3 regions of the Rhizobium sp. AN73 genome follow, and region 2 is predicted to be linked to each of the others. Evidence: riboswitches for the same ligand, from Rfam matches in the RefSeq annotation. Region 2 holds a riboswitch; each other region holds the start of a gene.
What was found. Region 2 has a riboswitch for cobalamin ahead of RBH10_RS18475 (CbtB domain-containing protein). Riboswitches for the same ligand answer to the same signal wherever they lie in the genome.
Positions count from the first base shown of each region.

Region 1: linked by a shared signal. The riboswitch ahead of RBH10_RS22795 (DUF1636 family protein) and the one ahead of RBH10_RS18475 (CbtB domain-containing protein) in region 2 are both predicted to bind cobalamin.
Region 3: linked by a shared signal. The riboswitch ahead of RBH10_RS07470 (ABC transporter substrate-binding protein) and the one ahead of RBH10_RS18475 (CbtB domain-containing protein) in region 2 are both predicted to bind cobalamin.

Region 1 is NZ_JARWME010000002.1:2,617,434-2,626,869, forward strand. It holds gene RBH10_RS22785 (cobyric acid synthase) at 1-926, opposite strand, end outside; gene cobO (cob(I)yrinic acid a,c-diamide adenosyltransferase) at 928-1,545, opposite strand; cobalamin riboswitch at 1,682-1,898, shown strand; gene RBH10_RS22795 (DUF1636 family protein) at 2,053-2,439, shown strand; gene cobW (cobalamin biosynthesis protein CobW) at 2,436-3,473, shown strand; gene cobN (cobaltochelatase subunit CobN) at 3,570-6,920, shown strand; gene cobG (precorrin-3B synthase) at 6,917-8,275, shown strand; gene RBH10_RS22815 (precorrin-8X methylmutase) at 8,272-8,904, shown strand; gene RBH10_RS22820 (precorrin-2 C(20)-methyltransferase) at 8,901-9,436, shown strand, end outside.
Region 2 is NZ_JARWME010000002.1:1,724,521-1,733,956, forward strand. It holds gene pip (prolyl aminopeptidase) at 72-1,019, shown strand; gene RBH10_RS18455 (GNAT family N-acetyltransferase) at 1,216-1,704, shown strand; gene RBH10_RS18460 (type 1 glutamine amidotransferase family protein) at 1,725-2,291, shown strand; gene RBH10_RS18465 (hypothetical protein) at 2,295-2,609, opposite strand; gene RBH10_RS18470 (CbtA family protein) at 2,614-3,339, opposite strand; gene RBH10_RS18475 (CbtB domain-containing protein) at 3,350-3,532, opposite strand; cobalamin riboswitch at 3,691-3,917, opposite strand; gene RBH10_RS18480 (cytochrome c) at 4,031-4,951, opposite strand; gene RBH10_RS18485 (cytochrome c) at 5,147-5,581, opposite strand; gene RBH10_RS18490 (LysE family translocator) at 5,800-6,429, opposite strand; gene RBH10_RS18495 (YafY family protein) at 6,563-7,273, shown strand; partial or broken gene RBH10_RS18500 (metallophosphoesterase) at 7,262-8,108, opposite strand; gene RBH10_RS18505 (superoxide dismutase) at 8,239-8,841, opposite strand; gene RBH10_RS18510 (hypothetical protein) at 9,062-9,421, shown strand.
Region 3 is NZ_JARWME010000001.1:1,654,439-1,663,874, reverse strand. It holds gene RBH10_RS07500 (ABC transporter substrate-binding protein) at 1-1,118, opposite strand, end outside; gene RBH10_RS07495 (ABC transporter substrate-binding protein) at 1,214-2,347, opposite strand; partial or broken gene RBH10_RS07490 (class I SAM-dependent methyltransferase) at 2,461-3,286, shown strand; gene RBH10_RS07485 (pseudoazurin) at 3,485-3,967, opposite strand; gene RBH10_RS07480 (ABC transporter ATP-binding protein) at 3,964-4,764, opposite strand; gene RBH10_RS07475 (iron ABC transporter permease) at 4,761-5,789, opposite strand; partial or broken gene RBH10_RS07470 (ABC transporter substrate-binding protein) at 5,786-6,758, opposite strand; gene RBH10_RS07465 (hypothetical protein) at 6,693-6,848, shown strand; cobalamin riboswitch at 6,984-7,219, opposite strand; gene RBH10_RS07460 (GNAT family N-acetyltransferase) at 7,259-8,137, opposite strand; gene argE (acetylornithine deacetylase) at 8,349-9,436, shown strand, end outside.

The DNA.
Region 1 (9,436 bases), 890 kb from region 2:
AGATCAGCTATGGTGGATTTCGAACCGCAGAGCAGAACCAGCCGGCAATCGGCGGGAATGGTCTCGCCCTGCCGCACTCGGATCAGCTCCACATCCGGCTCCATGTCTAGCGGATCCAGATCGTCGAAATTGGAGATATGCGGCAGGATCGGCACGGCAATGCGGATTTTCGCGCCGGGCTTTTGTTGCGCCGGGCCGGTAAGCCCAAAGGCGTCCTCCGCCGGCAATTTCGCAGCATCGGAAAAATGCGGCAACAGCCCGATGGACGCCCAGCCGGTCTTTTCCGCGATCATCCGCATGCCGTCTGAAAACAGCGCAGGGTCACCGCGAAAGCGGTTCACGATGAAGCCCTCTATCATCGCGGCATCATCGCGTTCGAGAACGGTTTTTGTGCCCACGAGGCTCGCGATGACCCCGCCCCGGTCGATATCGCCGATCAGGATCACGGGAGCATCTGCGGCGCGGGCAAAACCCATATTGGCGATGTCGTTGGCGCGGAGGTTGATTTCGGAAGCACTTCCTGCCCCTTCCACCAGCACCAGATCGGCCTGTTGTTTCAGGTGCTCGAAGCTCTCCAGCACACGCGGCATCAGCCCGGCTTTCATGTGCTGATAATCGGCAGCCTTGGCATTGCCGACAATTTTACCCTGTACGACGACCTGTGCGCCGGTTTCGCTCTGCGGCTTTAAAAGCACCGGGTTCATGTGAACCGACAGCGGAACGCCTGCTGCCCGCGCCTGCAGCGCCTGCGCGCGACCGATCTCGCCGCCATCGGCGGTGACCGCCGCATTGTTCGACATGTTCTGCGGCTTGAACGGCATGACGGACAGGCCACGCCTGACGAAGGCGCGGGCAAGGCCAGCCACCATCAGCGATTTGCCGACATCGGAGCCGGTTCCCTGAAACATCAGCACGCGTGCAGTCATGTCAGAATTCTATCCCCGCCTGCGCCTTCACGCCTGCCTTGAAGTGATGTTTGACGAGGGTCATTTCGGTCACCATGTCGGCGGCGCCGATCAGCGGTTGCTTGGCGTTGCGGCCGGTGACGATGACATGCAGATCGGGTCGGCGGTTGGAAAGCGTTTCGACGACTTCTTCCAGCGGCAGGTAATCATAGCGGAGCGCAATGTTCAGTTCGTCGAGGATCAACAGGCCGATCGTTTCGTCGGCCATCAGGGTTTTTGCTTCCTCCCAGGCCTTTGCGGCTGCCGCAACATCGCGTTTCAGATCCTGCGTATCCCAGGTGAAGCCCTCACCCATCGTGCGCCATATGACCCTGTCGCCGAAGAGCGTCAGCGCCTGCTGTTCGCCCGTCGACCATGCGCCCTTGATGAATTGCACCACGCCCACCCGTCGCCCGGTGCCGAGCATACGCAAAGCGAGGCCGAAAGCGGCCGTGGACTTGCCTTTGCCGGGACCGGTATTGATCATCAGCAGACCTTTTTCGATGGTCTTTTCCGCAACTTCGGCATCCTGAACCGTCTTGCGGTTGACCATTTTCTGCCGGTGACGCTCGGCCTCGTTGTCGCTGATGTCGCGTGTCATCGCGTTTTCCTTCTCATCCAGCGGCATGGGGACCGGATGCCCCCGCCATTCGGAGCGGCGACTATACTCAATTTGCCGCACCCGGCAATGCTCCAGCCGGAGGGCCGCAGCATTGACCCCCGCGCCCGTTCAGCCTAAGGGTAGAAGGACTGACGGTCTTTTCCCGGCAACGGGAAAAGCTAAGAGGGAACACGGTTCAACCCTGATAGAGGGTCATTCCGTGGCTGCCCCCGCAACTGTAAGCGGTAAGCCCGCACTGTGAAGCCACTGGACCATAAAATTGGTCCGGGAAGGTGGTGCAGGGTGTTTTAAAGCCGCAAGCCAGGAGACCTGCCGTTTCAGGAAAAAACGTCTGCCGGGCGGGGTGCTCCGGTCAGCCGGTCGAATTGATTTGCAGTCGCGCTTTTCAGTGCGCTGTTTTCGACATCCGCACCCCGATGAGTTTAAAGGCGCGGAAAGCGGAACGGTTTGGATATTACCACAACATCTTCTTGTGCGGACGGGACAATGGAAGTCAACACAGCTTCCGGCGTGGTCGTTTTTGTCTGCCGAAGCTGTCGCGACGACACCGATCCCAATGCGGAGCCGCGCCCCGGCACCATCCTTGCGGAAGCTGCCATCGCAAAAGCGCGTGACTCCGGCATCGATGTTCGCTCCGTCAATTGCCTTGCCAATTGCAAACGCGGCCTCAGTGCCGTGCTGCGCGGTGCCGATGGCTGGTCCTATGTATTCGGCGGGCTGACGCCCGACGATGCGGAAGACCTGCTGACCGGCGCTCGCATGCTGGCCGCCTCCGCAGATGGATTGATGCCCTGGCGTGGCCGCCCCGACACATTGAAGCGCGGCATGGTGGCGCGCATTCCCCCATTCGATTTTACCGAGGAGAGATCATGAGCACCCTTCTGGACCGCGTTCCCTGCACCATCGTCACCGGCTTTCTGGGGGCCGGAAAAACCACGCTGCTGCGCGGTCTTCTCGAAAAGCTTGATGGCAAGCGACTGGCCATCATCGTCAACGAATTCGGCGATATCGGCATCGATGGCGAAATCCTCAAAGGCTGCGGCATTGAGAGCTGCCCGGAGGAAAACATCGTGGAACTGGCTAATGGATGCATCTGCTGCACGGTGGCGGATGATTTCCAGCCGGCCATTGAGCAGATCCTCAGCCGCCAGCCGAAGGTGGAGCATATCCTCATCGAGACCTCGGGCCTTGCCCTGCCGAAGCCCCTGGTGCAGGCGTTTCAATGGCCTGCGATCAAGAGCCGCGTAACGGTGGACGCCGTGGTGGCCGTCGTGGATGGCGCTGCCCTTGCCGAGGGGCAGGTGGCGCATGACATGGAAGCACTTGCTGCCCAGCGGGCGAATGACGAAGCTCTCGATCACGACGATCCGGTCGAAGAGGTTTTCGAGGACCAGATTGCCTGTGCCGATCTCATCGTCCTGACCAAGGCCGATCTCCTTGATAGTGCCGGTCTGGAAAAGGCGAAGGCTCATATTCTCGAGCATCTGCCGCGGGCCGCAAAGATCGTCGTCGCCTCGAATGGCGCAATTGACCCCGCCGTTCTGATCGGCCTCGGCCTTGCGGTGGAGGAGGATATCGAAAACCGTCGCACCCATCACGATGGTGAGCTTGACCACGAACATGATGATTTCGACAGCTTCGTCATCGATCTGCCGGCCGTGACCGATCCGGAAGCGCTGGCGGTGCGTATCGCCGAAACGGCCGCTGCCGAAAACGTTCTGCGCATCAAGGGTTTCGTCGAGGTATCTTCCAAGCCGATGCGCCTGCAGGTGCAGGCCGTCGGCAGCCGCGTCAATCACTATTACGATCGGCCATGGGCAGCCGGTGAGGAGCGCCGCAGCCGCCTCGTCGTCATCGGCGAGAAGGGCCTCAACCGCGAAAAGATCGAACAGATGCTGGCCGCGTGACATAGAGCACGTCCGGTTTAAACGGGACGTGCTCTATTGTTTTTGCGCATTGTTCAGACGCAAAACCGCACCGCGCTTTTACTGGAAATGCTTTAGATGCATATTCTCGCCACCACATCCTCGTCTCTGGACGACCTGATCGAGCCGGTTGATCTCAACCAGCCGCGATCGGATGTGGTGATGCTGTCCTTTTCGGCAAGCGATCTTGCCGGGTTGGAACAGGCATGGCGGCAGGCGGGGTCCAGACTTCCTTCCCTTTCCGCCGCCAACCTCTCCGAGCTTCGACATCCGATGTCAGTCGATCTGTGGATCGAAAAGACGGCGGAACATGCCCGTGTCATCCTTATCCGGATTCTGGGCGGCGCGGAGCGCTGGCGTTACGGTGTCGATCAACTCTCCATTATGGCGCGGCGACGCGGCGTAAAACTTCTGCTCCTGCCGGGCGAATGCAGCGAGAGAGACGAAAAGCTCGAAGCGGCCTCGACTGTTGATCGCCAGACGTTGGCGTCGGTCCTCTCCTTCTTCCGCGAGGGCGGGCGGGAAAATATGGACCGGCTTGCCATTGGTCTTGCTTCCCTTGCAAGTGATGACGCATGGCCAGATATCGAGGCTCAACCGCTGCCGAAAGCGGGCTTCTACCGGCCCGGTAGAGGCGTCGTGGATCAGGCCGAAGCCTGCGCGGGTTCCCCCGCCGATGCACCTATTCTGCCCATTCTCTTTTACCGCTCCATGCTTCTGGCGACGGATGCCGCGCCCGTCGATGCGCTTTTTCATGCGCTCTCGCAGCGCGGTTTTGCGCCCTTGCCGATTTTCGTCAGCGGCCTCAAGGATGGGGAGGCGATCCGCTTTCTCGAAACCGTGCTGCCCGATCTCATGCCCGCCGCCATTATTGCCGCCACGGCTTTCGCCAGTCAGACGGACGATGGCGGTAAGACTCTGTTTGACCGCCTCGGCGTGCCGGTGTTTCAGGTGGTTATGGCGACGACGCGGCGGGACGGCTGGGTGGAGAATGCGCGGGGCCTCAACCCGTCCGATCTCGCCATGCATGTGGTCCTGCCGGAACTCGATGGCCGGATTCTTGCCGGTGCGATTTCGTTCAAGCAGGTGCGGGCCGATGGCGGCGTCAGCCTCGTTAACACACCGGAGGCTGATCGTGTCGCGCAGGTGGCAAACCGCATCGCTGCGTTTCTGCGGTTGAAACAGTCTGCGCCACGGGAACGGCGGATCGTTATCCTGATGCCGGATTATCCGGGTGCTGCGCCGGGGCGCACCGGTTATGCCGTTGGTCTCGATGTGCCGCAGAGCGTGCTTGAAATGCTGCGCGATCTGGCCACGGCCGGATATGCGGTTTCGGATATTCCCGAAACGGCACGGGCTTTGCTGGATTGTGTCGAGCAGCAGGAAGCGGCTATCGAACTTTCAGACTATCAGGATTTTCTTGCGGGTTTGCCTGAGGGGGCTGCTGCCTCCGTGGATGCCACGTGGGGTTCCGCCGAACAGGATGATGCGCTCACAGACGGCGCATTCCGTTTTCGCGTCGCCCGTTTCGGCCAGGTGTTTGTGGCGCTGGCGCCGGACCGTGGACGCAACGAGGACCGTCGGGTGGATTACCACGACCCTGCCCTGCCGCCACGTCATGCGCTGATCGCTTTTGGCGCCTGGATGCAGCGGGTCGCGGGGGCGCATGCCATCGTGCATGTGGGTGCGCATGGCACGCTTGAATGGTTGCCGGGCAAGACGGTGGCGCTTTCCCGCGATTGTTTTCCCGAAATCGTCACCGGTTCGTTGCCGGTGGTCTATCCGTTCATCGTTTCCAATCCGGGCGAGGCGGCCGTCGCCAAACGGCGGATTGCTGCGGTCACCATCGGCCATGTGCCGCCGGTGCTGGTAGATGCCGGGCTTTCGCCTGAACAATCGGCTCTGGAGCAGCTTGTCGATGAATATGCGCAGGCGGACGGGCTGGATCGCCGCCGCCGTGACCGGCTGGCGAAACTGATCGTAGAGAAGGCGCTGGAAACCGGGCTCGCGGCCGATGCTGGCGTGGGGGCTAAGGACGATGCTGATGCGGCGCTGTCGCGCATCGATGCCTTTCTCTGCGACCTGAAAGATTTCGCCATCAAGGATGGCCAGCATGTTTTTGGCCGCAGCCCTGAAGGCGAAATCGATCTTCTGAGGCTCGAAAGCGCTGAGGCGGAAAAAGCATCGCTGCTTGCTGCGCTCGATGGCCGCCATATTGTCCCCGGCCCGTCAGGCGCACCCGCACGCGGACGTCTGGATGTGCTGCCCACCGGCCGCAATCTTTATGCCGCCGATCCGCGCACCATGCCGACGCCGACGGCTTTCGAGCTCGGCCGCATGGCGGGTGAAGAGGTGCTTCGGCACCATCTGCAATCCCATGGCGACTGGCCGAAACATCTGGTTTTTGATCTCTGGGGCAGCGCCAGCCTGCGCAATGGCGGCGAGGATGTGGCGCAGGCGCTGCATCTGATGGGGGCGAGACCGATCCATGACCCGGCGACGGGTCGCGTCACCGGCATCGAGGTTCTGCCGCCGGCCAGTATCGGGCGGCCACGTGTTGATGTCACATTCCGGATTTCCGGCCTGTTCCGCGACATGTTTCCGGCGTTGATCGCTCTTCTAGACGCTGCCGCAAAGGCCGTCGCGCGACGGGATGAAGCGCCGGGTGACAATCCTCTGGCGGAAGAGGCGGCCGCGCTCGGGCATATACCGGCACGCATCTTCGGCTCCGCACCCGGCACCTATGGTGCAGGCACTGAGGAGAAACTCGCCAGCGGAAAATGGGATGAACGTGAGGAACTCGGCCAGGCCTATCTCGATGCGGCAAGTCACGCCTTCGGCGGTGCGGACGGGCTTGAGATTTTCGAGAATGCCGGTTTTGTTGAGCTGGTGCGCCGTGCAGATCTGCTCGTTCACACCGGTGACGATCCGGGCCGGGATCTTCTCGACGGCTCTTCCGACGTCGCCTTCATTGGCGGTTTTTCCGCCGCAAAAGCAGTCCTTGGCGGCGTTGCCGATATTGTGGCGCTGGATACGACTGATCCCGCGCGTCCGCGCGCGCGATCCATTTCGCAGGCGCTGACGCGCGTGGTGCGGGCCCGCGCCGTCAATCCGCGCTTCATAGCCGGCCAGATGCGGCACGGTCCGCGCGGGGCGGCGGAATTTGCCGAGACGGTTGACCGGCTGATCGGCTTTGCCGAAACCACCCATGCGGTTTCCTCCTCGCTGATCGAGGCGCTTTACGACGCCTATTTCGGCAACGAGGACGTGCGCGATTTCATCCTGCGGGAAAATCCTAAGGCGGCGGAGGTGATGGCGACGCGCTTTTTATCTGCCCGCCGTCGCGGGCTGTGGCACAGCCGCCGCAATGCGGTGGATGCGGAACTTGAAATGCTGATCCTGCCCCGTTCTGAAAGGGTCGGCACATGAGGACGGCCCCTTCCGATCCGGTCCAGCCGTTTGGCCGCCGTGGGACGTGTCCGGCCTTATCGGCCCCGATGCTGACCGGTGATGGGTATCTGTCGCGCATCGCATTCGAGGCGGACATTGCGCCCCATGGCATGATAGCGCTATGCGAACTTGCTGAGCGGCACGGCAACGGGCTGATAGACATCACGGCACGCGGCAGCCTGCAATTTCGCGGCCTGACGCCCGAAAGCGCCTGCGGCCTGGAGAATGATGTTCTGGCGCTCGGCTTGCCGCTTCGCGACGGACTGGCAGTCGAGACCTCACCTCTTGCCGGCCGGGATGATCAGGAAATCGCCGATGGCAGTTCTCTTGCGGGCGAGATCTGCAGAGAGGCTGCCGCGCTGGCGCTGCATGAAAAGCTTGCCGCCAAAATGTCCGTCGTCATCGATGGGGGCGGCCGTCTTTCCATGGGCGATTTGCTGGCCGATATCCGTCTGAAAGCGATGCGGCTTGAGGGCCGCGTTTTCTGGCAATTGTTTGTCGGAGGCCCGGAAAGCAAGGCGCTGCGCGCGGGATTTGTCGAGACCGACAAGGCGGCGGATGTTGTCCTGTTGCTGCTCGTTCATCTGGCCGGCGAGGGACCGCTTGTCCGGGGCCGTGATCTGGATTTGCAGACGATAAAGGCGATTTGCGGAAACTGCTTGTTGGATAGAGCGATTGGAGGCGAGACGCTTGCGCCTTCGTCGCCGCTGGGGCTGATGGCGGCCGGTAGCGGTGCTTTCGCTGTCTGTATCACGCCTGCTTTCGCGCAAGTCCGTGCCTCCGATTTGTCGAGGCTCTGCGACCGGGCGCGCGCGCTCGATATCGAAACATTGCGGCCCTCGCTCAATCATAGCCTGCTATTTTTCGGGTCAGAGGATGCTGGCGGTGCGTTGCTGGAGACCGCGGGTAGTTCCGGTTTCATCACAGCGGCAGATGATGTGCGATCTTCCATCGCCGTCTGTCCCGGCGCGCCGGGATGCGCTTCGGCTTTCTTTCCCACACATGATCTGGCCGCCTTTGCATCCGAGGAATGCGCCTCGCTGCTCGACGGCTCCTTCACGCTGCATATCTCCGGCTGCGGCAAGGGTTGCGCGCATCCCGCCCCTTCGCTTTTGACCTTTTCCGGCACCGCCGATGGGCTGGTCTTTTCGATTTCGGGCCGCGCCTGCGACCCGCAGGACGGTATTTTACCTTTAGAGCAACAGAGGACGGCGCTTTCGCGGCTTGCCCGTCTTTACGAAAAAGAACATAAGCCCGGGGAAAACGCTGCCAACCTCATTGCCCGCTTGGGCAAAGAGGCAATCGCTGCGGCGCTTCGACAGGATGACCGATGACCGACCATGACTATATTCGCGACGGCAATGCGATCTATGAGCGCTCCTTCGCCATTGTCCGCGAAGAAGCGGATTTATCCGCCTTTACCGAAGAACAGGCGGATATTGCCGTTCGCATGATCCACGCCTGCGGGCAGGTGGAGGCGGCCAGCCATTTCCGGTTCTCGCCGGATTTCGTTGCCGCCGCACGCGGCGCTTTGTTAGCGGGCAAGCCCATACTTTGCGATGCGGAAATGGTTGCCCACGGCGTGACCCGTGCCCGGCTTCCGGCCGCTAACGACGTCATCTGCACCCTTCGCGATCCGCGCACGCCGGAACTTGCGAAAACGATCGGCAATACCCGTTCCGCCGCTGCGCTCGATCTCTGGGCGGACAAGCTGGACGGCGCTCTTGTTGCCATCGGTAACGCGCCGACAGCGCTGTTTTATCTTCTGGATATGCTGGAGAAAGGTGCTGCCCGTCCGGCTGCCATCATCGGCATGCCGGTCGGTTTTGTCGGCGCGGCGGAATCGAAGGATGCGCTGGAGGCAAGTTCACTCGGCATTCCCTATGCCATCGTCAAGGGACGCATGGGTGGCTCGGCCATGACGGCTGCCGCCGTCAACGCGGTTGCGAGGGCAGGTCTGTGAGCGCGGCTCTTTTTGAACACACCAAGGGTAAACTGGTCGGTGTCGGAACCGGCCCCGGCGATCCCGAGCTTCTGACGCTGAAAGCCGTCCGCGCCATTGAAAATGCCGATGTCCTCGCCTTCTTCTGCAAGAAAGGCAGTAGCGGTAATGGTCGCAGCATCGTTGAGGCTTTCATTCGTCCGGGCACGCTGGAAATGCCGCTGGTCTATCCGGTGACCGTCGAGAGCGATAAAAACGGCGAGGATTATCGCGGCGCGATCGCCGCATTTTTCGATCAGTCGGCAATGGATATTGCTGCCCATCTCGATGCCGGGCGCAATGTCGCCGTGCTGTCGGAAGGCGATCCGCTGTTTTACGGCTCCTATATGCATCTTCATCTGCGGCTTGCGCCCTCCTATGACGCGGAGGTCGTCGCCGGCATTACCGCCATGTCCGGCTGCTGGTCGATGGCCGGTTTACCGCTGGTGCAGGGTGACGATATCTTGAGCGTGCTTCCCGGCACGCTGGCAGAGGATGTGCTGACAGAGCGTCT
Region 2 (9,436 bases):
TGAGACGGTGACATTCAACTGTCACCCGAACGATATATGCGCGTCCCACCTGCCTCAAAAAGACATGCCGGATGCCCGAAAACCTTGCCGAAACCGTCCCCTTCGACGCTATTTTCATTGATGTTTCTGATGGCCACAGGCTGCACGTGACGATAGCGGGCAACCCGGAGGGACAGCCGGCGATCCTGCTTCACGGCGGCCCGGGCTCCGGACTATCGGCAACGGCGCGACGTCATTTCGACCCCGAGCTTTACCGCATCATCCAGTTCGACCAGCGCGGATGTGGGCAAAGCACGCCGAATGCCGCCGTCAGCCTTGAATACAACACCACGCATCATTTGATCGACGACATCGAGGCCATTCGGGTCGCGCTGGCAGTAGACGACTGGCTGGTTTTTGGCACCTCCTGGGGTTCAACGCTTGCTCTTACCTATGCCCAGCGCCATCCCCAGCGGGTGCGTGCCATGGTGCTGGCGGGTGTTACGACGACGCGGCAGAAGGAGATCGACTGGCTATACAAGGGGATGGCTATGTTCCTGCCGCAGCAGTGGCAGCGTTTCATTGCGGCGATCCCGGACCACATGCCGAAGGAAGACCCGGTCAGTGCCTATTACCAACTTCTGAACGATGCCGATCCCGCAGTCCGCGCAAAGGCGGCCTATGAATGGCATCTGTGGGAAGCCGGTTCGATTACCGCAGAGAGCACGTCAGCCTTTCCCGAAAAATGGCGCGATGAGGACTACAGGCTCACGCGGGCGCGTCTTTGCGCGCACTATTTTTACCATGCGGCATGGCTGGACGATGGGGTGCTTATCCGCAACGCCAGCGGGCTGGCGGGCATTCCCGGCATACTCATTCAGGGCATGCGTGACCTGCAGGGACCGCCGGTTACCGCTTACGAGCTTGCCGCCGCATGGCCGGGAAGCGAGTTGATCATGATCGACGGAGCCGGACATTCCACGGGGGATGCGGGGATGGAGGAGGCTATCGTTTCGGCAATCGCGCGATTTGCGAATTGACCCGCTTGACAGATTTCGGATCTCGAGCGCATCACATCCGCATGATCAACGAACGCGCACCCATCTCCTGCTCGTACTTTTGGGCCTACCTGTAAAGGGCGGCTCGACAGATCATTTTGTCAACAAGCCGCCGTCAGGCGGCTTTGTTGTTTTTCAAGCGTCCTGACGGCACCGATAAAACCGAAGGACCAGAAAAATGACCGAAGATAGCTCCCTTACACTGGAAAGACCGCCCGTCGTCATCATTCGTGGCGCACGCAAGACAGATTTGCCTGAGCTCAACGAGATGATCACGCTGCTTGCCACCTATCATGGCGATGCGGCGGCGATTACGCCGGCGAAGCTGGAACGCGACCTGTTCGGCCCCCTTCCCTGGGTACATGGTCTCGTGGCGGAAGCCGATGGCGAACTGATCGGCTACGCCCTGATGCTGCCGCTCTACAGGGCGCAGGAAGGCCGCCGCGGGCTTGAGCTGCACCATCTTTTCGTGCGTGATGGCCATCGCGGCCATGGCACTGGCCAGCACCTCGTTTCCCGCGCCCGCGATATAGCCAAGCGTCTCGGTTGTGACTATCTTTCCGTCAGCGCCACGACCGGTAATGTCGCGGCACATCGTTTCTACGAAAGCATGGATTTCGCACCCCGCCCGGTCACCGGCATGCGTTACATGCAGTCGATCGCCTGATTAAACCGACGGAGACAGATATGACACGGATTGCCATCGCGCTCGCGCAGGATTTTGCGGACTGGGAACCGGCGCTGCTTGCCGCCACCGCGCGCAGCTATCTCGGCGTCGATATCGTTTATGCCACCCCGGACGGACGCCCCGTGATTTCGATGGGCGGGCTCAACGTTACTCCCGACACAAGCTATGACGCGCTTGATCCTGACAACATCGATGCGCTGGTCATTCCCGGCGGTCTCAGCTGGGAAAAGGGAACGGCTGCCGATCTTGGCGGGCTGGTGCACCGGTTTCGCGAGAAGGACCGGCTGGTTGCCGGCATCTGCGCGGCGGCAAGCGCGCTTGCGGGCACGGGCGTCCTTGATGACGTCGCCCATACCGGTAATTCGCTGACCTCGCACAAGGCCTATCCGGCCTATCGTGGCGAAGCGCTTTATCGCGACCAGCCGAAGGCGGTGATCGATGGCGGCATCGTCACGGCACCCGGCAGTGCACCGGTCAGTTTCGCAGCGGAAATTCTGAAAAGCCTCGGCCTCTTTGGTCCGGAAGCCGAGGCTGAACTTGGAATTTTCGCGGCGGAACACCGGTAAGGCTCACCGCCCGTCAAGTACGCGACAGACACGGGGCGCTGGCTCACCGCCCTCACCCGCAATTGCCCGGCGGATATCGCGGCTGTTGAGATGCAGGTTGCGACCGGCGGGCAAGGCCGAGCGTTTTATCTTCGCAAGTGCCGCAGCCGTAAAGGCGGCCTCGTGATCTCGAAAATAGGCGAGCGCCGCTTCCCGGTCGGGGTTTGCGCCAAGAACTGCCTTGAAGGCAAGGCGGTGCACGGCGCAGAAGGCGCCGTGACCGGGAACGGCAAAACGCAGCGCATCGAGTTCGTCACTCCATTCGGCTGCGTCCTGCATGGATTTAAGCCGACTGGAAACGCTTCAGGAAAAACGCACTCAATGTTCCGAGCAAGGCCCAGAAAACAAAGCTGGTCACGGTGGCGGCAACGATAAACTGACGCTCCAGCGGCAGCGGTGCCAGCGCGTGTTCGCCTTCCGGCGGCAGGGGCGCACCCACGACATGCGGGGCAACAATCAACACCAGCGCCAGTACGATGGCCCAGGGTTCGCGGCGAAACGCGATGAGCGCAATGCCGCCCGCGGTTGCGACAACCGTCGAAAGCCACCAGATTTGCCGTGCCTCAAGGGCGGCGGCCGGGCTTCCCGGCAGTTCCGGTGGCAGGCCGATCATCGGTGCGAGCATGACGGCGGCAAAACCGGCCACGCCCCACAGAAGACCTTCGCGCCAGCCGGCATTGGTGCCACGCAGCGAGATGAGGCCAGTCAGCACCAGCGCGTAACCGATCGCGGTCAGAACATTGGCAGCCAAGGTATAGGCGGTGCGCTCAAAACCATCGGCCGGAGCCCAGGCTTCCTCATTGTGCTCATGGGCGGGAACCGCAGCGGCATCCGCGCCGGTCGTGGCTGGAGCATCATGGCTGTGAGGCGCTTCACCGCCGGCATTTTCATAGGTTTCCGCCTTGAGGATCAGCGGTGTGGTGCCGAATGCCTGCATGGCCGAGACGGCAAGGCCACCGACGATACCGACGAGAACGGCGGTAAAAACGATATTACGAAAAAACGACATGCCTCACCCCTCAATGGCAGGGAAAAGCATTGGCATGACGTGTGTCATGCGCGGCATTGTGAACGGCTTCCACATGCGAAAAGCCGACAAAACCGACGACGAACAGGCCAAGCATGATCGCTGTCAGCGATTGTGCAAAGCTGCCCGTTTTGGCTGAAACGGCAGCATTTGCCGTATTCTGGTTGATGGACATGGTGACCCCTCTCCCGGCGCGACCCCGCGCCTTTAGACGCGGCGGAACGGCAAAAGCCGGACAGCCGCATGCGATACACTTCACCACGGGGATACGAGACTGACACAGGGAAGCAGCGTCGCCACCCTGAAATTCCGCTCTTCCGGACACCCCGCCGGCATGGACATTTCCGTGATGGCAGGTCTCCTGGCTTGCGGGTCAAAACCTGAAACACCTTCCCGGCATCGCCCTCGCCCAGATCCGGCGAGACAGCTTACCAGTGGCACTTCGCTTCAGGCTCTCCGCTCACAGTTGCGGGGGCAGCCACGAATGAGGATTTCTCCCTATCGTGTTCCCTTTTCACCTTCCGGAACGCCCGGAAGGAACCATCACAGGATTGTTATCCGTCGGGTGGGTGCGGGAGTCAATGGCGACGGCGCGTCCGACACCTCACGACGCTACCCTCTCGGCGTCATCCTCGGGTCAAGCCCGAGGATGACGGAGGAGAGGTATCACGCCCTACCGCGACGGTATCGCCTTCAGATAGGCGGCAATCGCGTTACGGTCGTCGGCGCTCAGATGCGCCATGTTCTGCTGCACCTTGACCATGGAGCCGCCGACGCTGTCGAATTCCGGGGTGAAGCCGGTTTCAAGATAGTTGGCAATATCGGCCGTCGCCCAGCTTCCGATACTTTTGGAACCGGGGGTAATATCGGGAATGCGGCCCTCGCCTTCCGGGTTGGGGCCACCGGCCAGCCATTTGCCTTCCAGAAAACCACCGAGTGCATTGCGCGGCGTGTGGCATTCGCCGCAATGGCCCGGCCCTTCCACCAGATATTGGCCGCGCAGCAATTCGGCATTGGCATCGGCAAGTTCAACACGGGGTGGCCCGGACGTATCGAAATAGAGGAACTTCCAGCCGCCCAGCGCCATTCGCATGTTGAAAGGGAACGGCAGCTCGTGATCCGGCGCGTCATTCTGGCTGGCGGGCAGAACGCGCAGATAACCGAAGAGGTCGTTGATGTCCTTCTGCGTCATGCGGGCATAGGAGGCATAGGGGAAAGACGGGTACAGATGTTCGCCGTTCCTGCCGACGCCGCGTGTCATCGCATCCCCGAATTCCGCCAGCGTCCAGCTGCCGATGCCATGCTGCGGATCGGAAGAAATATTGGGCACATGGAAGGTGCCGAAGGGGCTTTTCAGCGCCTGCCCGCCCGAAAGCGTCAGCAGCGCATCGCCCTTGGCATCAGGCGCCGCATGGCAGCTTGCGCAGCCGCCCGCCCAGAACAGCGTTTCGCCATTGGCCAGATCCGGTTCGCCAAGGCTTACCCAATGGCTCGGCGCCTGACGCACGGGTGCCGTGACCCAGGCAAAAATGCCGAAACCGGCAATCGCCGCCATCGCGACCCCGCCCGCGAGCTTCGTCCAAATGGAGGACATGACCCCTCTCCCCATGCTCACCTGATGAGATCAGGTGTCTTTTCAGCTCTAGAGCCGCATCCTGTTTAAACGGAAACGTTCAGTCTGCTCTATCTCTTTGTTTTTGCACATTTTCCTGACGAAAAACCGCTACGCGCTTTTGACGGAAATGCTCAAAAAAACGCCGCCGGGAAGCGGCGTTTCGAAGTTCAAGGATCACTTCTTCAGACGATAGGTCTGGTGGCAGGTGCCGCAATCGGCTCCCAGCGTCTTCATGGCGGTGGCGACACCGGCCTGATCGGCAGGGAGACCGGCCAGAACCGTATCCGCATCCGCGCCGAGCTTGGCGGCCTTGGCCTTGAAGTCCTCGAAATTTTCCCAGATGGCGGGTGCCGCAGCACTGCCGGTCTCGCTGCCTTGCGGAAACTGGTCGGGGAAAGCCTTGGCATTGGTGCTGATGGTTGTCACGGCAGCCTTGACGACTTCGGCGTCGTAAGGCTTCTCGCCCTTGGAGATAGCGGCGAGCGCACCCATGGAGCCGCCGATCTGCTTCATCATGCCTTCACGTTTTTCGACTTCGCCGGCAGCGTAGACCGCTCCGGCGCAAAGACAGCCGAAAAGCATGGCCGCCGCGATGGTTTTCAGTTTCATACATTCTCTCCTTGATTCCGGCGGGCGCCGGGCGCTTGACGCAACGGCGGGAGGATGCCCTTTCCGCTTGGCGAAAAGAAGTCACATTGCGGTGAATTTTTCCGTGAAAACAGAAGTCTAGGGCAGCGAACCGAAAAGACCGCCGCACTTTTCGGATCACCCGGCGCTCAAACAAAACCTGGAGTGGCAGGACCTCTTCCATCTCATCTTGCGCGGCGCTAGGACAAGGCTTCCCAGAGCGTCAGCAGGGCTGCGGCAATCAGCATGCAACCGGCGGCGCGGCCGATGAAAATCGTTGCGGCGGGCGACGAAACCAGCCACGCCCGGCTTTTATCCGCCGTCAGCGCCACCGCGCCATAGACCGTGAACTGGGTGACCGCCACCATCGCGCCCATCACCAGCCCCTGCATCCAGATCGGGCCATAGGCGGGTTTGAGGAATTGCGGATAGATCGCCATCATGAAAAGATAGGCTTTCGGATTGGAAAGGCAGGTCAGCACCGCCCGCCAGAACGCCTTTCGGACCGAGGCACTCGCCTCTGCCTCATCGCCATTCACCACGATTGCGCTGCGCATCAGGCCGATACCGATCCAGACCATGTAAGCAGCGCCCCCAACCAGAAGCGGCAGGAACAGCGACGGCATCCAGGCAGCGAGCATGCCGACGCCAACCGCGCCATAAAGCGAATGCACGATGCCGCCGGCGCTCATGCCGCTTGCGGCAGACAGCCCGGTTCTTTTACCGCCCGTTAGCGCGCTTGCCAGCACGAACAGCATGTCCATGCCCGGCAGGATGATGATGCCGAACAGGACCAGAAAGAAAAGCCAGAGATTTTCGGCGTAACTCATGTCAGTATCTCCCAAGACAGTTTGCAACACATTCTGGAAAGCTCATGTTTCTCAATGTGTTTTTCTGTTTATAGGAAAAGCCAACTGACAGCGTTGTGTCAGTTGCGTCAAGAAAGCAACCGGGAAAACGGCCATGCGCAAGGCATCGAGACTGTTCGAGATCATCCAGATCCTGCGGGTGGCGCGCAGGCCGGTTACCGCGCAGACGATTGCGGAGGCGCTGGAGGTCACAGCGCGTTCGGTCTATCGCGATATAGCGGCCCTTCAGACCATGCGTGTGCCGATCGAAGGAGAGCGCGGCGTCGGTTACATCCTGCGCCCCGGCTTCAACCTGCCGCCGCTGATGTTTTCCATCGAAGAGACGGAGGCAATCGTGCTTGCGCTCGCCATGGTCGCCCGTACCGGCGATACCGAATTGCGGCAGGCGGCGAAAAAGGTCAGCGACAAGATCGCCGCATCCCTGCCCGAACCCCTGTCGAAAACCCTCTCGGCCAATGCCCTGCACGCCTGGGGCAGCATCGCACCCTCACCCGCCGGCATCGATCTTTCCACGGTGAGGCGGGCAGTGCGCGACGAAGAGCGGCTGGATATCAGCTATCGCGATGAAGCTGGCCTCGAAACCCGGCGGCAGATCCGGCCCATCGCCGTGATCTATTATTCGGAAACGACCAATATCGTCGCCTGGTGCGAGTTGCGGCAGGCGATTCGCAACTTCCGCTCGGACCGGGTGCTCGCCTGCAAAACCACCGGCAGTTTCTTCAAGATGGAAGGCGAAAAGCTGCGGCAATTGTGGATGAGCGGCTGGCAGAGCAACCAGCCGGCCAGCCTCGCCTCACAGGTTTAACAAGCGATCCTCTTCACGCCCGAAACCGCGGACAACGATTCTGGTCGGCGAAGACATCGGCGATGGCAAAGGTGTTCTGGTCGGGGGTATCCACCATGCCCTTGAAGTTGACGAAGTGGGTGTTGCCCTGCACGCCGTAATTGCCTTCGTGATTGTGGCCGCTGAACCATGCGACGACCGAAGGATGCACATCCAGAAGATCGAGAATGCGCGGCGCATCCCACATATTATGGGCGTTTTCCGGATAGACTGGATAATGGCAGAGAACGACCACTTTTTCGCCCGCCACATCCGCCTTTTGCAAAACGGTCTGCAGCCATTCGAATTGCTCGTCGCTGAGCGAAGCGTTCCAGTCCTGCGCATTGATCGCACCCATTTCCTGCAGGCGCTGCAACCGCTCCTGCGCGATCGCGCGGCGCGGATCATTGGGCGGCGGGGCGAACAGGCTGACCTCGTTACCATCAAGCACAACGAAACGTATCCCGCCGATGGCGAAATCGTGCCAGGGCGCCGACATACCGAGACGGGCATGGATGGCGGGCAGATGCTCGGGCGCAACGGCAAAATCGTGGTTGCCCGGCAGCATCACCGAAGGGTGGCGAAGCTGCTCGTAGACGCCAAGGATCGCATCGAAATTCTCAAAGCCGCGGTCGATGATGTCGCCGAGCGTCACCACGAAGGCAAGTTCCTCGCGATTGAAGGCATCGATCGCTTCGCCAAGCTTTTTTGGGCTTTCGGCATAATACCGGCCCATATCCGGGCGGGGATCGGCGTCGGCATATTGGGGATCGGCAATGATGCCGAAGGAAAAGAGAGGGCTGGTTTTTTCAGTCATGATGCGCCGCGATAAACCGGGCTGATGACAGGCTTGTGACAAGCCGGGGCGACAGGCTGGAATGTCAGACCCCAAAAGCAGAACACCCGGCCTGAAAGCCGGGTGTTCCAAAAATTCCAGTCCGCAAAGCTTACTTGGAAGCCGCTTCGTAACGCTCGAGGACGTAGTCCCAGTTGATGAGGTTATCAACGAAGGCTTCGAGGTACTTCGGACGCAGGTTGCGGTAATCGATGTAGTAGGAGTGTTCCCATACGTCGACGCCGAGGATCGGCTCTGCGCCATGAACCAGCGGGTTTTCGCCGTTCGGGGTCTTGGAGATTTCGAGCTTGCCGTTCTTGACGGAAACCCATGCCCAGCCGGAGCCGAACTGCGTGGTGCCGGCAGCGATGAAATCAGCCTTGAACTTGTCGTAACCGCCGAGATCGGAGGCGAATGCCTGTTCCAGCTTGCCCGGCAGCTTGTTGCCGCCGCCGTCCTTCTTCAGCCACTTCCAGAAATGGACGTGGTTGTAATGCTGGGCAGCATTGTTGAAGAGACCGGCATTGGTGCCAAAGGACTTCTTCACGACTTCTTCGAGCGAAAGGTCGGAGAGACCGGCTTCTGCCGCCAGCTTGTTGCCGTTGTCGACATATGCCTTGTGGTGCTTGTCGTGATGGAACTCGAGCGTCTCGCGCGACATGTAAGGTGCAAGCGCGTCGTAGTCGTAGGGGAGTTCAGGAAGTTCGAAGGCCATGGTTTTTACTCCTTTTTGCAGCGGGTTACCGCTCCTAGAAACCGTGTGAGCGGACCATAGGAGCGAACCTCTGTTTGGGCAACCTGTGAAATATCAAAATGTTCCGACAAAAGAGAAAATTCCTCTCAAGCCAGCCATCACCACATTTGTTTCACAACCCTGGCGTACCGTTTTCCACCCTATCGGTTCGCTTTTTATGACATTGCAGGAAGGAAATTCCATGACCCGCCCCATGATCCAACGCGCGCTGCTGCTCGCCGCCTTCTCCTCGCTCGCGCTCTCTTCACTCACCATGCCCGCCGCCGCGTCGTCGGACGATGCGTGGAAGGAATTCGTGGCGGATGTGCAGACGGCATGCCTTGGCGCGAGCAAAGATATGATCGAGGATGCCAAGGTGGTGGTCGATCCGGTCGGCAGCGAGAATTACGGCCTCGCCATCCTCACCGGCAAGGCCAAGGGTGCGGATGCGACCATCAGCCATATCTGCGTCTACGACAAGAAAACCAAGGCCGTCGAACTGGGCAGCGAGCTTGCCGGCGATACGCTGAAAGTGGAAACCCGCGGCTCCACCCAGCCCTAAATCATATAAAAAAAC
Region 3 (9,436 bases), on a different contig from region 2:
AGGGATGCGAAGTAGCCCGGTTTGTAGGTGACGGGCAGGAATTTCCGGTGAAATTCCTCAAAATTCTTTTCCGGATCGAGATCGGCGAAGAGTTCGGGATGGAACCACTTGGCGAATTGCTGGATCGGGAAAAACTCATAGGGCGCGCCATAGAATTGATGCCAGACGGCATGGACATTGCCCTGCCTGACGGCTCTCAGTTCAGGAAAGGGCGTGCGCTTCATCAGATTGGCCAGCCGCTTGCGGGAGAGAGCCATGTCGGCTCCGCGTCCTACGGGAACGAACTGGTTGATGTCGGATTCCGCCGCCCAGTTGGAGCCGGTAACGATGACATGGTCAGGGTCGGCAACCACCAGCTGCTCCGGATTGAGATCGCCGAAGGTGGTCTTGATGATGCCGTCGGCGATATTGTGACCGCCGGCGAGGTCCACCATAGCGCCGAAATTGACCGGGCCGAAGGTGCGGCAGCAATTGTCCTCGCCGGAAATGCCGGGCGCGCGCTCGATGAAAACGCCCGGACGCTTCAAATTCTTGACGCCTGCGAGCCGCTCGGTCACGCGGGCAATTTCAGCGCGGCGATAGGCGATAAATTCCCTGGCGCGCTCTTCGGCGCCGAACATTCTCCCGAGGATTTCAATCGAGGCTTCGCTGTTCTTCTCGGGATCGAGACGGAAATCGAGATAGACGATCTTGATACCGGCGGCAGCGGCCTTCTCTTCGAAACCGCTTTCCTTGGCGGATTTTTCCGCTTCCAGATTGAGGGTGATTACGTCAGGCGAAAGGGTGATCGCCGTTTCCAGGCTGAAATCGCCCTGCGGCACATAACCGAAGCGCGGCAGTTTTTCGATCTGCGGAAAACGCTCGACATAGGCGGCGTAGCTGTCAGGGTCCTTCTTGAGAAGATCGTCACGCCAGCCGACGATGTTGTCGAAGGTTTGCTCGCCTTTGAGGGCCGCGATGACGTGGATCTGGCGCGCCTCGCCGACGATGACACGCTTGGCCGGCAGGTCCAGCTCGACCTTGCGTCCGGCAACGTCGGTGATCTCTGCGGCATGGGCCGGCATGGCCAGAACAGACAAAGCCAGCACCGCAAGATGCCTGAGGGCGTTGAGCCGCATGAGAAATCCTCTTGGTTCCAAAAGCAAACGATGAAGCCGCATCGCTGCGGCTTCATCCATCGATCGGACGGCGCCCCCTCTTCACCGTCCCTGTCTTATTTCGCGTCCTTCAGCGAAACGAAGTAACCGGACTTGTAGTCAAGCGGCAGGAAGCGGGCATGCAATTCCTTGAAGGTCGCCTCGGGATCGAGATCCTTGAAGAGATCCGGATGCAGCCACTTGGCAATTTCCTGAATGGCCACGAACTGATAGGGATTGTTGTAGAACTGGTGCCAGATGGCGTGAACATTGCCATTCTTCACCGCCTGCACGCCCGTAAAGGCCGGACGCTTGGTCAGGTTTTCAAGCTTGCGATGGGCTTCCTTCACATCCGCGCCATAACCGACGCCCACCCAGTTGCCGCCCGGAACATAACCGTTCCAGTTGCCGCCGGTGATGATGATCTGCTCCGGATTGGAAGCGATGATCTGCTCGGGATTAACATTGCCGAACGTGCCGGGAATGATGTCTTTCGCCATGTTGATGCCGCCGGCAAGTTCCACCATCTTGCCGAAATTCTCGTTGCCGAAGGACATGCAGCAATCGTCGGAATAACCGCCGGCGCGTTCCATGAAGACCACCGGCCTCTTCGGCTTGGCCTTGGCGAGCGTATCGGTAACGCGGGCGATGGAATCCGCGCGGAACTTGATGAAGTCCTCGGCGATCTTCTCCCTGCCCGTCAGCTGGCCCATCAGGCGCATGCTCGGCTCGGTGTTTTCCATCGGCTTTTCGCGGAAGTCGACATAAACCAAGGGAATGCCGACCTTTTCGAGCTTCTCGACATAGCCGGCTTCCTGCGTCGCGGTCTTGGCGTCGATGTTCATCAGAATGACGTCGGGCTTCAGCGAAATGGCCTGTTCGATGTCGAAGGTGCCGTCCTTCATGCCGCCGAATGTCGGCAGCTTGGCGATGTCAGGGTATTTTGCGAGATAGGCGTCATAGGTTTCCGGATCGGCCTTGGCCAGATCGTCGCGCCAGCCCACAACGTGCTGGAAAGGGTTTTCCTTGTCGAGCGCAGCCAGGAAATAAATCTGGCGTCCCTCGCCCAGAATGATATGCGAAACGGGAACGTTGACCTCGACATCGCGGCCCGTCACATCCTTGACGGTTACCTTTTCGGCCAGTGCCGGCCAGGCGGCGGATACGAGAAGGCCAAGGGCAAGTGCCGCAGATTTGGCTGAGATGCGCATCGGATATTGCTCTCCAGTGTTGACTGGCGCGGCTGTATTATTTTCTGACTGTACTAGTCAAGATTTATGTTTTAGAGCCATTCTTAACTAACCGGTACATGAGCTGAAACCCGATGATCGACACAATCCAGTATGGCAAAAACGACAGCCTGAGAGACGAAATCAAAGCCTATTGGTCCGGCCGCGCCGCGCACTTTCGACCTTTCCCCCGGACACGAGATTTTTTCGGAAGAAGAGCGCAAGGCCTGGCACGCGCTGGTTTTAAAGCATCTGGGCCAGGGTGAAGGCCGCAAGGCGCTCGATCTCGCCAGCGGCACCGGTGTCATCTCCCATCTGATGGACGATCTCGGTTTTCAGGTCACCGGCATGGACTGGTCGGAAACCATGTTGGAGCTTGCAAGGGCGAAGGCGAAAAGCCGCGGGCGCAACATCCGCTTTTTCGTCGGCGACGCCGAAAACACGATGGAGCCGGACGAAAGTGCCGATGTCATCATCACCCGCCATCTGGTCTGGACGCTGGTGGACCCGAAGGCGAGCTTTGCCGAATGGTTCCGCGTGCTGAAACCGGGCGGACGCCTGCTGATCGTCGACGGAGATTTCGTCAACACCGGCTGGCGCGAAAAGCTCGTCAAGAAACTGGCGACGGCTCTGGAAAACATCGGCCTCGTGAAACCGGACCAGCCGCACAAGCCGGCAGACCCGGCCAACACGTTCAACAGCATTCTTTCGAGGGTCTATTTTTCGAAAGGTGCAAGAGCGGGTGATGTCGCGACGCTACTGCGCGAAACGGGCTTCGAACCCGTGGCGATCGATCAGGAGCTTCAGGCCATTCATCGCGCCCAGTCGAAAAACTTCACGCTGCTGAAGGGCATCCTGCGCGGTCTGCAGCACCGATATGCGGTTTGTGCGGTGAAGCCGGATATTTCTGGCAGGGGTTGAGGGCGGCCAAAAACCTCATGTTGCCGGACCATCCCTAACACTCGGCGTCATCCTCGGGCTTGACCCGAGGATCCAATCAACTATCGAAAAATCGAACGGCTGCAGATGCTCGGGACAAGCCCGAGCATGACGGAGGTAAGGTTTTCGGACGCTGTCAGCACCCGGTGCAGGCTGCCTCTCGTGTCTTTCGACGAGACCTCATTTTTCGGCTTGATTGAAGAGTTCCTCAAGCCGGGGCTTCGCGCGACCGGGCACATCCACCGTCTTGTAGCTCTGCGACAAAGCCACCTCGCCCACCTTGATCAGCATCACCATGCCCATGCCGTAATGCGGTGAGCATTTGATGCCATAAAAGCCCGGCTTTTCGAAACCGGTCTCGAATTCATCGTTGATCCGGCTTTTGAACCCTTCAACACCTTCGGGAATCATGCCGTCAATAGTCGCGGCATTGTGGCTCTTGTGGGTCGGCACGAAGCGCACGCGGTCACCGGGGGCGATCTCCAGAAAATCGGGTTCGAACACCATCGGGCCTTTTTCACCCCGGTTCAGCATCCTCACCTCAAAGGTTTCGGCCGCGGCGTGCATGGGAAAACCCGTGACCAAAGCCAGGGCAATTCCCGCAAGAGCGTAAAGCGGTCGTGCGCCAAAGCGGAGATTTCCAAGCATTTTCAATTCCATCATCGTGCCATTACTTTCTTTGCCTGATCGGCCCTCCCGTGGGCCGGCAGAAAACGAATATGGGAAAAGCCGCCCTCGTCCGTGGTGACGACGGATTGCACCCCGAACACCGCGGCAATCGTCGCCGAGGTCAGAACTTCGTGAGGTGGGCCGACTGCGATCATTTCACCCCGATGCATGATGGCAACGCGGTCGCAGAACATGGCGGCGTGATTGAGATCGTGCAGCGCCGCCACAACGGTCAGCCCCTGCCTGCGCACCAGATCGAGCAGGCCGATCTGGTGGCCGATATCGAGATGGTTGGTCGGTTCGTCCAGAAGCAGGATGTGCGGCTCCTGCGCCAATGCGCGGGCAATATGCAGGCGCTGGCGTTCGCCGCCGGAAAGGTGATGCCAGTTTCGCTCCGCCTTGTCCGCCATGTCGACATTCTGGAGCGCGGCATCAACGATGGCATCGTCTTTTGGCGACCAGGCGGACAGCGGGCCGAGATAGGGCGTGCGTCCCAGTTCCACTGCCTGTCGTGCCGTAATGCGCTCGGTGGTTTCCGCCTGCTGCTCCACGAAGGCGAGCCTGCGGGCGAGTTCGCGCCGCCCCAATGCGGCAAGTGGTTCCTCACCAAGCGTGACATGGCCCCGGCGGGGTTTGCGAATACCGGCCAGCATGGAAAGCAGCGTGCTTTTGCCCGAACCGTTCGGCCCGATAATGCCGAGAAACTCACCGGAACCGACCTCCAGCGAAACGCCGCGCACGATGTCGATATTGCCGGCATGAAAATGCAGATCGTGGGCGGATAATCTCATGACCGGCCCCTCTTCTGCCCGAGGATGAAGGCGAAGGCGGGCGCACCAACCAGCGCGGTGATCACGCCGATCGGCAGCACCTGCCCCGGAATGACGATGCGCGATAAGATATCCGCGACGATCATGAAAACCGCACCCGTCAGTGCCGTCACCGGCAGCAACATGCCGTGGCGAACACCAACGAAGATGCGCGCCGCATGCGGGATGACAAGACCGACGAAGCCGATGGAACCGACCAGCGACACCATCACCGCCGTCATGATCGCCGAAACCGAGATCAGCACCGCATAGACCCAGCGCACGGGTATACCGAGCGATGCCGCGGCCTGCCCGCCGAAGGCAAAAGCATCCAGCGCGCGGGCATACCAGAGGCACACCGCAAGCCCCGCAATGCTGACCGGCAAAGCCAGCCAGACATCCGGCCAGCGCACGCCCGAAAGATTGCCCAGAAGCCAGAACATGATGCCGCGCGCCTGTTCGGCATTGGCGGATTTGGTGACGATGAAGGAGGTCATGGCGTTGAACAGCTGCGAACCGGCGACCCCCGCCAGAATGATGGCGCTGTTGCCGTGCCCTGCCCGCACAGCCAGAAGGCTGACCAGCGAAAACGCGACGAAAGCCCCGATCAGAGCACCCGCCGGCATCGTCAGGAAACCCGCACCGAAACCGAGAAGCGCCACGGCCACAGCTCCAGTTGAGGCGCCTGCGGAAATGCCGAGAATATAGGGATCGGCGAGCGGATTGCGCAAAAGCGATTGCAGCACCGCACCGGCCAGCGCCAGCGAAGCGCCGCAACAGGCGGCAACGACGGCGCGGCTGAGGCGGTAACTCCAGACGATGCCCTCATCGAGCGGATCCAGCGGATAACCCGCGTGAAACACACGATTGGCAATGGTTTTCGCCACCACATCGAACGGAATGGCGGTTTCGCCGATGGCCGCACCGGCCATCAGCGCGACAAGCAGCAGGGCGAGCGCGGCCAAAGCCAGCCCCGCCCTGCCAAGATTGACGGAAAAACCGTTCACTTGGCGAGGCCGGCGGCGGAAACTGCCTCGGCCAGCGTTTCAATTCCTTCGATCGTGCGGATGGTCGGGTTCATCGCCTGCGCGTCCATTTCAAAGACATGGCCGTCCTTGACGGCGGGCATGATGCTGGCAACCGGATCGGTGGCGAGGAACTTGCGCTTGACGGCAATGTCATCGGCGGGGAAACGACGGCGGTCCATCTTGCCGGCGACAATCACCGATGGATTGGCCTTGGCTATGGTTTCCCAACCAACGGTCGGCCATTCCTCATCGCTTTCAATGACGTTCTTCAGCCCGAGCGCGGACATGATGTAACCCGGTGCGCCATTGCGGCCCGCCACGTAAGGGTCGATATCGAGTTCAGCGCTGGAGAACCAGAAGACGGCGGAGAGCTTGCCATTTGCCGAGGCGATCTTGGCGCGGGCGGCTTCCTCGCGTTTCTTCAGGTCGGCCACAACTTCCTCGCCGCGATCCTGCACGTTGAAGATCTGCGCGAGTTCGCGGATTTCCTGGTAGATCAGCTCCATGGTGAAAACGGATTTGCGCACGCCATCGCCACCGCCGGAATTGTCCTTGCCCATGCAATCGGCCGGCGAGGTGTAGACGGGAATACCCAGTTCAGCGAATTGCTCAGCGGTTCCGACAACACCCTCTGGGCCGATCTGCCACTGGAACTGCGTCGTCACGAGGTCCGGCCTCTTGCCAACCACCGCCTCGAAGCTCGGATCGTTATCGGCCAGCCGCTCCACTTTGGCGTTGGCCTCCTCATAACCCTTCAGAACCGGGCCGATCCACAACGCCGTGCCCACGACCTTGTCGGCAACACCGAGCAGATAGAGAACCTCGGTCGTGCTCTGTCCGACCGATACTAGTGCGGGCGGGCGCCTGCTTGAAGGTGATTTCGTGGCCGCAGCTGTTGATCGTCAGCGGATAGACGGTTTCTGCCGCCTGAGCAGCACCGACGGGCAAGGCCGCGAATGCGACGGCCAGAAGACCGGCGGAAACCGGCAGGTGTTTGAAATGAAACATATGTTCTCCAGTCTAAATAAAGTGGCGTGATCCGCAGGCGCGCGCGTCAAAACGCGTAGCGACAGAGCGGCAGCATGTGTGGAGATGGAGAACGGGACACGGAATACGTTTCCGCAGACGGAAAGGTCATAATCAGCTCCTCTTCCGGGCATCCCCGCCCGTAACGATGGTCCATATTATGACGGCAGGTCTCCTGGCTCACGAATATGCGCCGTTCATCTGCCTTCCCGCATCCTTGAGGATACAGTGGCACGACGCTTTCACACGTCACGAGGATGAACGGCAATCCGCTTACAGTTGCGGGGGCAGCCACGGCATTGGGCGATAACAATCACCCGCACCATGTTCCCTATTAATCCCTTCGCCCTTCGGCTTCAGGAACCGTCGGTTTCTGACATACGGGGCAAGCGGCGGGGCGTCAATTGCGATAGTGCCGCACCTCAGCACAAAGACGGGCCTGCCAGCGCGAAAATCTTTGCGGCACCGGAGCCTGCCGGCTGTGGCAGGTTTTTCGACATGGTGGTCAGAGTTTCAATCACCACCAACCCGGATTGCGCAAGAAAATCAATGAAGTAACCATTGTCGCGCATCGCATCGAGGCGGACAAGCTCATCGTCGAGATCGGCAAAATGCCGTTTCACCAGCGCAATCGCATCCGTCTCGTCAGCCGCAACGACCGGGCCGACAATATGGCCTTTTCCTGCCGCCCGGCGCAGTGCAAAGCCGGTAAGATGGCCCGCCTCGAACAAACCGTAACCCGTATTCTGCGCGAGAAGACGCTGCAAAACGCCCCGGCGCGAAGCACCGAACGCTGCGCGGTCGATCTCCGCCACCTCTGGCAGATGATCTTCCGACAGTGGCTCTATTTTTTGTTTTCTGCCAAGCGCCGGCATCTCGAAAAGACAATTTGTCCGTCCCCTGAAGAGATGGACTTTTTCCGAATCCCCGGCAAAGCCGAGCCCGGAAAACAGCCGTCGCGACACATCCGTGGCGTTCAGCCGCAGGCAAACGGCGGGAAACTTCGCAACAAGTTTCCGCACCAGCCAGGGAGCAACGCCCTGCCCCTGCAGACGCGGCGAAACGATGACCATGCCAAGCGTCGCAAACCCATTCTCATAGGGAAACAGCATCGCGGTTGCGACAACGCGGTCGATCTCGTCAAGCGCGGCAAGACCGACACCGCATTGCCGCAGAAAACACCATTCATTCGCATGATATCGCCATCCGACAGCCATGGAGAGCGCATGCAGATGATCGGCATCCACCTCCGCGATATCCACGGTCCGCAACTCAAAACTATCGACTTTGAGCAGGTCCATAACAAACGGCCCCCATCCCTTCCGGCGCGGAACCTTCCGGTCCCGGCAGCCCAGCCCACGACATCCGACGGTAGCCGGTTACGCCAGCACGAATTTTCTGAAAGCACTGGAAGGTCACAACAATCTACCGAAATCATCCGCATTTCAGCAGATAAACGCCGCAGTCCATTCTAAGCTTTTGCAATGACAATCCGGTCAGCGGAGACGACCATTGAACGCAATCGAAATCCTTGAGCGTCTCGTCGGTTTCCCGTCGGTCGTCGGAACCGCCAATGGCGATATTGCCGGTTGGATCGCCGATTATCTGGAAAGCCACGGCGCGAAAGTATCCCTGCTTCCGGGACCGGAAGGCGATCGCGCCAATCTTTTCGCCACCTTCGGCCCTGCCGATGCCGCCGGATATATCCTGTCCGGCCATATGGATGTGGTGCCCGCCGGAGAGCCGGAATGGTCCTCCGATCCCTTCACATTGAGGACCGAAAACGACCGCCTCTACGGGCGCGGAACCACCGACATGAAGGGCTTTCTGGCCACGGTTCTCGCCGCAGCCCCGGCTTTTTCACGCATGGCGCTGAAGCGGCCGATACACATCGCCTTTTCCTATGACGAGGAGGCGGGCTGTCGAGGCGTTCCACATCTTCTCGCCAGATTGCCGGAGCTATGCGCCCCACCGGCTGGCGCAATCATCGGCGAACCGAGCAATATGCGGGCGGTCCGCGCCCACAAGGGCAAGGCCGCCGCGCGCATCACCATCCGCGGACGTTCCGGCCATTCGTCGCGCCCGGATCAGGGCGTGAACGCCATCCACCTGATGACCGGCATCATGGCGAAGGCTGTCGAGACGGCACGTGCGCTGACGCAAGGCCCCTTCGAGGCGACCTTCGAACCGCCCTATTCCTCGCTGCAGATCGGCACCGTCAAAGGCGGTCAGGCGATCAACATCATCCCCGATTTCTCGGCCATCGAGCTGGAGGCACGGGCGATTTCCGGGATGTTGCCGCTTGCCCTGCTCCAGCCGGTGCGTGACAGCGTGGAGGCGCTGGCGGCAGGCGGCATCGATATCGAATGGACGTCGATGAGCGACTACCCGGCGCTGTCGCTTCCAGCCGACGCTCCGCTCGCTCTGCTGCTGGAGGAATTGACCGGCACCCCCTGTCTCGCCGCCGTCAGTTACGGCACGGAGGCGGGGCTTTTTCAGGCGGCTGGCATCGACGCCATCATCTGCGGGCCGGGCGATATCGGCCGCGCCCACAAACCGGACGAGTTCATAACGACAGGTGAACTTTCGGCCTGCCAGTT